2 linked regions of the Variovorax sp. PBL-E5 genome follow. The protein of the gene in region 1 interacts with the protein of each later gene in a pairwise test. Links are inferred from orthologs where the notes say so. Each region holds a gene or a part of one and is shown in the gene's direction. Other genes may lie near its edges. The genes, in order: grpE and groL.

Region 1 (4,563 bases):
TGATCGGCACCAACCCGGTCGTGCTGGTGGTGAGCAAGGACAGCCCCTACAAGACACTGAAGGACATCCTCGCCGCCAGCAAGGCCAAGCCGGGCGGGCTCTCGTCGGCGTCGGCAGGCACCGGCACCTCGCAGCATCTGGCGCTGGAGCTGATGGCCTACAAGTCGGGCGTCAAGTTCACGCACATCCCCTACAAGGGCAGCGGCCCGGCGATCCAGGACGCGATCGGCGGCCAGGTCGACATGATGTTCGACACCACCGTGGTCGCGGGTCCGCACATCCAGAGCGGCAAGCTGCGTGCCATCGCCGTCACCTCGGCCAAGCGGCTGGCCTCGATGCCCGACGTGCCGACGATCGCCGAATCTGGCGTGCCCGGGCTGGCCGATTTCGAGGTCGTCTCGTGGCAGGCGATCTTCGTGCCGGCCGGCACGCCGGCGCCGATCATCGACCGGTTGCACACCGAGATCCGCAAGATCCTCGCGCAGCCCGAGGTGCAGGAAAAGCTCAAGGGCTTCGGCATGGAGCCGGCCGACATGACGACGGCGCAGATCTCGGCCTTCCAGAAGGCCGAGGTCGAGAAGTGGGCGCAGGTGATCAAGGCCGCGAACATCAAGCCTGAATGATGTGGCCCCCACGCGCCGTCACTTCGTGTACTCGCTGCCCCCCGAGGGGGCCGCAGGCCGCCTTGGGGCGGCCCGGCGCCGGCCTGGGCATGGCCTCGATAGAATCGCCTTCCATTTTTGAGAAGCCTCTTTGTCCGACCGCCTCCCCGTCCTGCCCCAGTACCTGTTCCCCAAGCAGGCGCTGACCGCCTTCGCCGGCTGGGTCGCGGGCAAGGAGCGCGGCGCGGTCACGACCTGGATCATCCGCCGCTTCGTCGCCAAGTACGGCGTCGACATGGGCGAGGCGCTGGCCAGCGACGTCGCGAGCTACCAGACCTTCAACGAATTCTTCACCCGCGCCCTCAAGCCCGGCGCCCGGCCGATTGCGCAGGCCGACTTCGTGTCGCCGGTCGACGGCGCGATCAGCCAGTTCGGGCCGATCGAGGGCGACCAGATCTTCCAGGCCAAGGGCCACCGCTACACCACGACCGCCCTGGTCGGCGGCGATGCGGCGCTGGCCGCGCAGTTCGCGCACGGCAGCTTCGCCACGCTCTATCTCAGCCCCAGGGACTACCACCGCATCCACATGCCTTGCGATGGGCGGCTGGTGCGCATGGTCTACGTGCCGGGCGAGCTGTTCTCGGTCAACCCGATCACCGCGCGCGGCGTGCCCGGCCTGTTCGCGCGCAACGAGCGCGTGGTCTGCGTGTTCGAGACGGCACGCGGGCCTTTCGTGCTGGTGCTGGTGGGCGCGACCATCGTCGGCAGCATGGCGACGGTGTGGCACGGCGTGGTGAATCCGCCGCGCGGCGGCGAGGTGCGCGAATGGCGCTATGACGGCCAGCAGATCGTGCTGCGCCAGGGCGAGGAGATGGGCCGCTTCCTGCTCGGCTCGACGGTGGTGATGCTGTTTCCCGCGCCGCCCCTGCGCTTCGATCCGGACTGGTCGCCGGCACGTCCGGTGCGGCTCGGCGAGCCGATGGCCAGCTACCCGATCGCTTGAGGCCTTGATGCCACGGGCCGCAGCCGGCCTGCGTCCATAGCTATAAAACTTGTAGCACACCAGCTTCTGCGCTATAGTCGCCGGCCGGTCCGAACGGTCCGTCACCTTTCACAAAAGAAATGCGAAATGCGCGGCCACGACAGCGGCACCGCGCCGCCAGCCGAGGAGACGATGTCGATGAGCAGCAAGGAAACCGCAGCCGTCAGCCAGTTGCTCGCGCTGCTGGAAGCCCGCTACGCATTGCGTGTGCTCTGGGCGCTGCGCGACGGCCATGCGCAAACCTTCCGCCTGCTGCAGGACAGCGTCGGCGGCATCACGCCCAACACGCTCAACACCCGCATCAAGGAACTGCGCGAGGCCGGGCTGGTGAGCCATGCCAGCGACGGCTACTGCCTGACGCCGAGCGGGCAGGATCTGCTCAAGCGCCTGTCCGACCTGCAGGCCTTCGCCGGCAAGTGGCAGCAGAGCCAGATCAAGAAGACCGCGCCGCCGGTGGTCGGCCCGGGCCGTTAGTTAAACTGCCCGGCTCTTTCTTCTCCCATTCCGACACAAGGAGCGCTCCATGCCCACCACTCCCTCCGGCCTGCAATACGAAGACACGACCGTCGGCGACGGCGCCGAGGCCAAGGCCGGCCACCACGTGCATGTGCACTACACCGGCTGGCTCTACAACGACGGCGTGCAGGGCGCCAAGTTCGATTCGAGCCGCGATCGCAACGACCCCTTCGCCTTCTCGCTCGGCGCCGGCCAGGTCATCAAGGGCTGGGACGAGGGCGTGGCCGGCATGAAGATCGGCGGCAAGCGCACGCTGATCATTCCGGCAGAGCTGGGTTATGGCGCGCGCGGCGCGGGCGGCGTGATTCCGCCGAATGCGACCCTCAAGTTCGACGTCGAGCTCCTCGATAGCCACTGACGCTCGCCGCCAGGCTTGCCCACTTCGTGTGGCCGCCACCCCCCCGCCGGGGGCAACACCAGCGGCCCGGCAGAGCCGGTTCCGCGGTGTTTCCCGAAGGGAGACCCTGCCACGGCGGCGGTGCCCACGAAGGGGAAATCATGCTGCGCTGCGGTCGGAAAGGCCGCATTTTTTTGTCTTGAAAAGTGCGAGGGCGGCCCCACGTGGCACGCATCCTTCGTTTTTCATTGTTTTCCGGCGTGGCCGCCGGCTTTTGAAGCATGTCTGACCCGCAAAACCCACATCAGAATCCCGAATCCTTCCTGCAGGGCGAACCGAGCCCCGAAGAGCTGGAGGCCGCGCAGGCCGCCAACGAGGCCGACGCGCTGGCAGTGGCGACCGCCGAGCTGGCGGAGCTGAAGGCGAAGAATGCCGAGCTGGCGGACCAGTACCTGCGCGCGCAGGCCGATGTGCAGAACGCCCGCCGCCGCGCCGACGAGGAGGTGACCAAGGGCCGCAAGTTCGCGATCGAATCCTTCGCCGAAGGCCTGCTGCCGGTGCTGGACAGCCTGGAGGCCGGCCTGGCCGTCACCGACGCCACGCCCGAGCAGATCCGCGAGGGCGCCGAAGCGACCCTGCGCCAGCTCAAGAGCGCGCTGGAACGCAACAAGGTGATCGAGATCGCGCCGGCCGCCGGCAGCAAGTTCGATCCGCACCAGCACCAGGCGATCTCGGTGGTGCCCGCGCCGGGCCAGGAACCCAACACCGTCGCCAACGTGCTGCAGAAGGGCTACACCATCGCCGAGCGCGTGCTGCGCCCCGCGCTCGTGACCGTCAGCGCGCCGAACTGAATCACAAGCAACCCACAGGAAATCCCCGCTCTGTCCCTTGAATCGAGCCCGGTTATCCACAAGTTCACAACAACCTATTTTTCGCGTTCAGGAGCAACAACATCATGGCCAAAATCATCGGCATCGACCTCGGCACCACCAACTCGTGCGTGTCGATCATGGAAGGCAACACCACCCGCGTGATCGAGAACTCGGAAGGCGCGCGCACCACGCCCTCGATCGTCGCCTACCAGGAAGACGGCGAAGTGCTGGTCGGTGCCTCGGCCAAGCGCCAGGCGGTCACGAACCCCAAGAACACGATCTACGCGGTCAAGCGCCTGATCGGCCGCAAGTTCGAGGAAAAGGAAGTCCAGAAGGACATCGACCTGATGCCCTACAGCATCACCAAGGCCGACAACGGCGACGCCTGGGTCGAGGTGCGCGGCAAGAAGCTCGCGCCGCAGCAGATCAGCGCCGAGATCCTGCGCAAGATGAAGAAGACCGCCGAGGACTATCTCGGCGAGCCGGTCACCGAAGCGGTGATCACCGTGCCCGCGTACTTCAACGACAGCCAGCGCCAGGCCACCAAGGACGCCGGCCGCATCGCGGGCCTGGACGTCAAGCGCATCATCAACGAACCGACCGCAGCGGCGCTGGCCTTCGGCCTCGACAAGCAGGACAAGCGCGACCGCAAGATCGCCGTGTATGACCTCGGCGGCGGCACCTTCGACATCTCGATCATCGAGATCGCGGACGTCGACGGCGAGAAGCAGTTCGAAGTGCTGTCGACCAACGGCGACACCTTCCTGGGCGGCGAGGACTTCGACCAGCGCATCATCGACTACATCATTTCCGAGTTCAAGAAAGAGCAAGGCGTCGACCTCGGCAAGGACGTGCTCGCGCTGCAGCGCCTGAAGGAAGCCGCCGAGAAGGCCAAGATCGAGCTCTCCAACAGCGCCCAGACCGACATCAACCTGCCCTACGTGACGGCCGATGCCTCGGGTCCGAAGCACCTGAACATCAAGCTCACGCGCGCCAAGCTCGAGTCGCTGGTCGATGAACTCATCGAGCGCACCATCGCGCCCTGCCGCACCGCCATCAAGGATGCCGGCGTCAGCGTCAACGACATCAGCGACGTGATCCTGGTCGGCGGCATGACGCGCATGCCCAAGGTGCAGGACAAGGTCAAGGAATTCTTCGGCAAGGAACCGCGCAAGGACGTGAACCCCGACGAGG
Region 2 (6,416 bases), 640 kb from region 1 along the record:
CGCCATGCCGGACTGGTTGCGGCACCGGACCGCGATCGACGGCGCCACGAGGCAGGTGACCACCTGGACGATGACCGAGAGCGACACCACGTAACCGGCCGCGTCACCGGCCAGTCCGCGTTCGCGCAGGATCGGCGCGAGCCAACCCATGACGATATAGGCGAGCGAGGACTGCAGCCCCATGAACAGGGTCACCTGCCAGGCCAGCCGATCGCGCCACAGCCCGCGCACCGCATAGCCCGATTCGCTGGGCACCGGTCGCAGCGGCAGCGCCTGCGGCGCCCACAGCAGCGTGATGACCGCCGCCGGCACCGCCCACAACGCCAGCGCATGCGTCCAGCCGCCGCCCAGCGCGTGCGACAGCGGCACCGTGAGGCCGGCGGCGCTGGCGGCACCGCCGCACACCGCCATCGTGTACAGGCCCATCATGAGCGCTTCGTGGCGCGCGAAGTCGCGCTTGACCAGGCCCGAGAGCAGCACGTTGCTGACCGCAATGCCCGTGCCCGCGATCGCCGATGCGAGGAACAGCAGCGGGATGCTGCCGGCGCCGCGCAGCAGCGTGCCGACCAGGATCAACACCATGCAGCCCAGCAGCGTGCGCTCGGTCCCGGCGCGGCGTCCGAGCCAGGGCGCGAGCGGCGCGAACAGGCCCAGACAGATCACCGGCAGCGTCGTGAGAAAGCTGGCCGCCGTCGGCGACAGCCCGGTCGCCGCCATGATCTCGGGCAGCATCACCGACAGGCTGGAGAACACCGGCCGCAGGTTGAACGCGATCAGCACGACGCTCAGGCCCAGCAGCAATTGGCGGCTTCGGCTCCCGGCGGGCGTCGGGCGGGGCGGCGGAAGGTTGTCGGCTTCGACGTCGATCAGCAGGTCGGCGGCAGGGAGCGTGGCGAATGGGGTGGAGTTCATGGGGTGGCAGACGCAAGCGCCTTGGAGATGTGCGCCATGAAAGCGCGGACCGTGGCGGCAGCCCGTTCCGGGTCGCGGCTGGCAATGGCTTCGACGATGGCCCGGTGCGCGGCCTCGTCGGGTTCGGGCAGTTCGATGGCCGCGGTGGCGGCGATGGTTTCGCGGATGTAGCCCGTGACGAAGCGGCAGGTCTCCACCAGAGCCAGGTTGCCGGACATGCCGACGATGGCGAGATGAAAAGCCAGATCGCGATCGACGAAGCCAGCCGCGCCGCCGGCATCCTCGGCCCGGCCGCGCCGCTCGAGCAGGGTTCGAAGCTGCTGCAGGTCGCCGGCGGTATGGCGCAGCGCCGCGAGACGCGCCGCCTCGGCCTCGAGCGCACAACGCAGCTCGAACTGGTCGCGCAGGCTGGCGCGCCGCAGCTTCTGCAGGCTGGCCGACGCGTCCACATCCGAGCGCACATAGGTGCCCGATCCCTGGCGCACTTCGAGCAGCCCGCCCGACACCAGCGTCTTGACCGCCTCGCGCACCGTGCCGCGGCTCACGCCCAGCATCTGCGCGAGCTGGGGTTCGATGGGAATGCGGGTGCCGACGGCCCAGCGCCCGTTGGCGATCTCGGCGCGAATGCCGTCGGCGGCGGCGTTGGAGAGAGAAGCTCTGGGAGCGTGCTGGAGCATGGATGTGGAGCGGCCCGATTCAATCATCGAATCATTGGATGATTTTAGAACCTATCCAATGCCGAACGGTCCGCAGGGACTCACCGCCCGCATCGCGCGCATTCCGCCGAGCTTGAAAAGCGCCAAAACACCCTTATCATTAGCACTCGCTGAAGCAGAGTGCTAACAAGCACCTTCGCCCCAGTCGACGGAAGCCGGCGGTGACGCCAGCACCCAAACCCAACCAGTTTCTTATCCAGGAGATGCAATGAAACTTCGTCCTTTGGCCGATCGCGTGATCGTCAAGCGTGTTGACAGTGAAACCAAGACCGCCTCGGGCATCGTGATCCCCGACGCCGCCGCCGAGAAGCCCGATCAGGGCGAGGTGCTGGCCGTCGGTCCCGGCAAGAAAAACGACAAGGGCGAACTCGGCGCGATGAGCGTCAAGGTCGGCGACCGTGTCCTGTTCGGCAAGTACAGCGGCCAGACCGTCAAGGTCGACGGCGACGAACTGCTGGTCATGAAGGAAGAAGACCTCTTCGCGGTCGTCGAGAAGTAACTCGCTTCCACCCGCTCACTCAATCTCAACTGAATTCTTCGGAGAAATCTCATGGCAGCAAAAGACGTAGTCTTCGGCGGTGAAGCCCGCGCGCGCATGGTCGAGGGTGTCAACATCCTCGCCAACGCAGTCAAAGTGACCCTGGGCCCCAAGGGCCGCAACGTGGTGCTCGAACGTTCGTTCGGTGCCCCGACCGTGACCAAGGACGGCGTGTCCGTGGCCAAGGAAATCGAACTCAAGGACAAGCTGCAGAACATGGGCGCCCAGCTCGTGAAGGAAGTGGCTTCCAAGACTTCGGACAACGCCGGTGACGGCACCACCACCGCGACCGTGCTGGCCCAGGCCATCGTTCGCGAAGGCTTCAAGCTGGTCGCCGCCGGCATGAACCCGATGGACCTGAAGCGCGGCATCGACAAGGCGGTCACCGCCCTGGTCGAGCAGCTCAAGAAGGCATCCAAGGCCACCACGACCTCGAAGGAAATCGCGCAAGTCGGCTCGATCTCGGCCAACAGCGATGAAACCATCGGCAAGCTCATCGCCGACGCGATGGACAAGGTCGGCAAGGAAGGCGTGATCACCGTCGAAGACGGCAAGTCGCTCGAGAGCGAACTCGACGTCGTCGAAGGCATGCAGTTCGACCGCGGCTACCTGTCGCCCTACTTCATCAACAACCCCGAGAAGCAATCGGCGCTGCTCGAGAACCCGTTCGTGCTGCTGTTCGACAAGAAGATCAGCAACATCCGCGACCTGCTGCCGACGCTGGAACAAGTCGCCAAGGCCGGCCGTCCGCTCCTGATCGTTGCTGAAGAAGTCGAAGGCGAAGCCCTTGCTACTTTGGTCGTGAACACGATCCGCGGCATCCTGAAGGTCGTGGCCGTCAAGGCACCGGGCTTCGGCGACCGTCGCAAGGCCATGCTGGAAGACATCGCCATCCTGACGGGCGGCAAGGTCATCGCTGAAGAAGTGGGCCTGACGCTCGAGAAGGTGACGCTGGCCGACCTGGGCCAGGCCAAGCGCATCGAAGTGGGCAAGGAAAACACCATCATCATCGACGGCGCCGGCGCCGCTGGCGACATCGAAGCCCGCGTCAAGCAAGTGCGCGTGCAGATCGAGGAAGCCACCAGCGACTACGACCGCGAAAAGCTGCAAGAGCGCGTGGCCAAGCTGGCCGGCGGTGTGGCCGTGATCAAGGTCGGCGCTGCCACCGAAGTCGAAATGAAGGAAAAGAAGGCCCGCGTCGAAGACGCCCTGCACGCCACCCGCGCTGCAGTGGAAGAAGGCGTGGTCGCCGGCGGCGGCGTGGCGCTGCTGCGTGCCAAGCAAGCCGTGGGCGACAAGCTCAAGGGCGACAACGCTGACCAGGACGCCGGCATCAAGCTGGTGCTCAAGGCCATCGAAGCGCCGCTGCGCGAGATCGTCAACAACGCCGGCGGCGAAGCCAGCGTGGTGGTCAATGCCGTCTACGCCGGCAAGGGCAACTACGGCTTCAATGCCCAGAACGACACCTACGGCGACATGCTCGAGCTCGGCATCCTGGACCCGACCAAGGTGACCCGCACCGCGCTGCAGAACGCTGCCTCGGTCTCGTCGCTGCTGCTGACGACCGAAGCCATGGTCGCCGATGCGCCGAAGGAAGAGGCCGGTGCCGGCGGCGGCATGCCCGACATGGGTGGCATGGGTGGTATGGGCGGCATGGGCATGTAATTGCTCGCCCCCAGGCTGCGGCGCACTTCGTGTCGCCTACGCCTTCCCCCTACCGGGGGCGGTGCCTGCCGACCGGCTTAGCCGGATCGGTGGCACCTCACGAACAGAAAAAAGGTCGCCTTGGCGGCCTTTTTCTTTTTGGAGATCGGGTCGCTTCGGCGGTTTTTATTGCAGCTCGAAGGAGAAGACGGCGCCCTTGTCGGCGCGCTGCAGCAGGTGGATGTGGCTGCCATGCAGCTGCAGGATCTTCTGCACGATGACCAGGCCGAGGCCGCCGCTGCGCTCGGCGGTCGATGAAAAAACCGGTCGCGTGAAAAGGCCGGTGCGCAGTTCGCCGGGGATGCCGGGGCCGGTGTCGCTGATCTCGACGCCGACGCCGCCCTTGTCCTGGCGCAGCGCGACCACGATCTCGCCGCCCGCGGGCGTGTGACGGATCGCGTTGTCGAGCAGATTGGTCAGCACGCGCTCGATCATGCCGAGGTCGGCAGTGACGACGGGCAGGCCCGAAGGGATGTCGGCGACCAGCCGCTGCTGCCTGGCTTCGGCCGCCAGTTCGAATTTCTGGAACACGTCCTGCACGAGATCGGCCAGCGCGAAGCTTTCCTTCTCGGGCTTGACCACGCCGTACTCGAGGCGCGCGAGTTCGAACAGCTCCTGCGCCAGCCGCCCGACCTTGCGGCTCTGGCCCAGCGCGATTTCGAGATAGCGGCGCCGCTCGTCGGGGGCGAGCGAATCGGCCTTGAGCAGCAAGGTCTCGAGATAGCCGTGCAGCGAAGTGAGCGGCGTGCGCAGGTCGTGCGAGATGTTGGCGAACAATTCCCTGCGCTGCTGGTCCTGCGTGCGGAGCTCGCGCCATTGCTCGGCGATGCGCCGCGTCATCTGCGCGAAGGCCTGGCCCAGCGTGGCGATCTCGTCGCCGCCGCGGCTCGCCTGCGCGAGCACCGGCTCGGCGCCTTCGAGCGCGGCCACGCCTTCGCTCTCGAAGCGCTGCACCACGGCGGTCAGCGCGCGCAAGGGCCGCGTGATCAGATGGAAGGCCGCCAACCCCGCCAGCAAACCCAGCAGCGCGACCAGCGCGATCGACCAGAGCGTGGCGCGCAGCACGCTGCCGGCCGCGACGTTCGCGACCACGGCGTCGCGGTCCTCGCCGGACAGCACCACGTACACATAGCCCGCATCGTGCCCGTCGACCTGGAGCGGCGCCGCGCTGAAGACCTTGCGCACGCCGTCTCCGCGCGGATCGTCGCCCACGATCGGCAGCGGAGCGCCTTCCAGCAGGCGCCGTATCGGCGCCACGTCGACGCGCTCGCGCTTGAGATGGCCGGGCGGCGCGGCCTGCGCCACGATGCGGCCATCGGGCGCCAGCAGGTACACCTCGACGCTGGGGTTCACCGCCATCAGCTTGTCGAACAGGTCGCGCACCGCGGGCTCATTGAGGCCGCCGCGCTGCATCAGCTCCGAATTGCCGGCGATGTGGGCCGCAAGGCCGCTGGACAGGCGCTGCGTCACCTCCTGTTCGTGCCGGCCGCTGGCGGCCATCTGCAGCCAGGCCGACGCGCCGCAGCAAGCCAGCAACAGCACCGCGAACACCACGGACAGGCGTTGCGACAACGAAGCCGGGCGCAGCTTCATGGGCTCGCCTCGCTGCCCGCCGGCGCGGCCAGCTTGTAGCCGCGTCCCCAGACCGTGAGGATGCGGCGCGGCTCGGCCGGATCGGTCTCGACCTTGAGCCGCAGCCGGTTGATGTGCGTGTTCACCGTGTGCTCGTAGCCGTCATGCTGGTAGCCCCAGACCTGGTTGAGCAGATCGAGCCGCGAGAACACACGGCCGGGATGCCGGGCGAAGAAATAGAGCAGGTCGAATTCGCGCGGCGTGAGCTCGACGGGCTTGCCCTCGACCTGCACCTCCCGCGCAACCGGGTCGATGCAGAGCGCGTCGAGGTCGAGCCGGCCCGACTCCATGCGCGCGTTGCGCGCCATCGCCTCGGTGCGGCGCAGCAAGGCCCGCACGCGCGCCACCAGCTCCAGCACCGAGAAGGGCTTGGCCAGGTAGTCGTCGGCGCCCAGTTCCAGACCCAGGATGCGGTGCACTTCGCTGGAGCGCGCGCTGGTGATGATGATCGGCGTGTAGCGCGTCATTGCGCGCGCACGGCGGCAGATCTCGAGGCCGTCGATGCCGGGCAGCATCAGGTCGAGGATCAGCGCATCCCAGTTGCCGCGCTCGAGCTCGCGCAGGCCCGCATGCCCGTCGGCCGCATGTTCGACGGCGTAGCCCTCGTCGCGCAGGTGCATGCGCAGCAGCTCCGCGATGTGGGCATCGTCCTCGACGATCAGAACGCGTTTGACGGGATCCATGGCACGGATTGTCCCGCGATATCGCCGGCGCAGTTATCACGATTAATTGAACTCTTCGTGATGAAACGGCCACCGGATGCGCCCAACAATGCGCCCCATGACCCGCAGCGACACCCCATCTGACCTCACGCCGATCCATCCGGCCTGGATGCGAATCGCCCATTGGCTCAACGCCCTGGCGGTGCTGGTGCTGGTCACCAGCGGCTGGCGCATCTACGACGCCTCGCCTTT

Evidence for each region.
Region 2: the proteins of grpE (region 1) and groL interact in binary tests that used the Escherichia coli proteins (3 or more experiments, as listed by UniProt). The link is inferred for Variovorax sp. PBL-E5 from one-to-one orthologs.

Annotation. Positions count from the first base shown.
Region 1 is NZ_LR594671.1:1,741,661-1,746,223, reverse strand. What follows is about bases 1,774-4,563. They hold grpE (nucleotide exchange factor GrpE), read left to right. Parts: upstream 1,774-2,778; coding sequence 2,779-3,348; downstream 3,349-4,563. Other genes in these bases: dnaK (molecular chaperone DnaK), read left to right, coding at 3,453-4,563; WDLP6_RS08525 (FKBP-type peptidyl-prolyl cis-trans isomerase), read left to right, coding at 2,168-2,518; WDLP6_RS08530 (winged helix-turn-helix transcriptional regulator), read left to right, coding at 1,783-2,118. In the rest of the region: WDLP6_RS08540 (Bug family tripartite tricarboxylate transporter substrate binding protein), read left to right, coding at 1-623; asd (archaetidylserine decarboxylase), read left to right, coding at 754-1,605. UniProt on the Escherichia coli protein: Participates actively in the response to hyperosmotic and heat shock by preventing the aggregation of stress-denatured proteins, in association with DnaK and GrpE. It is the nucleotide exchange factor for DnaK and may function as a thermosensor.
Region 2 is NZ_LR594671.1:1,101,212-1,107,627, reverse strand. What follows is about bases 1,522-4,504. They hold groL (chaperonin GroEL), read left to right. Parts: upstream 1,522-2,178; coding sequence 2,179-3,831; downstream 3,832-4,504. Other genes in these bases: WDLP6_RS05315 (sensor histidine kinase), read right to left, coding at 3,997-4,504; WDLP6_RS05325 (co-chaperone GroES), read left to right, coding at 1,837-2,127; WDLP6_RS05330 (FadR/GntR family transcriptional regulator), read right to left, coding at 1,522-1,589. In the rest of the region: WDLP6_RS05335 (CynX/NimT family MFS transporter), read right to left, coding at 1-912; more of WDLP6_RS05330, read right to left, coding at 909-1,521; more of WDLP6_RS05315, read right to left, coding at 4,505-5,463; WDLP6_RS05310 (response regulator transcription factor), read right to left, coding at 5,460-6,185; WDLP6_RS05305 (cytochrome b/b6 domain-containing protein), read left to right, coding at 6,283-6,416.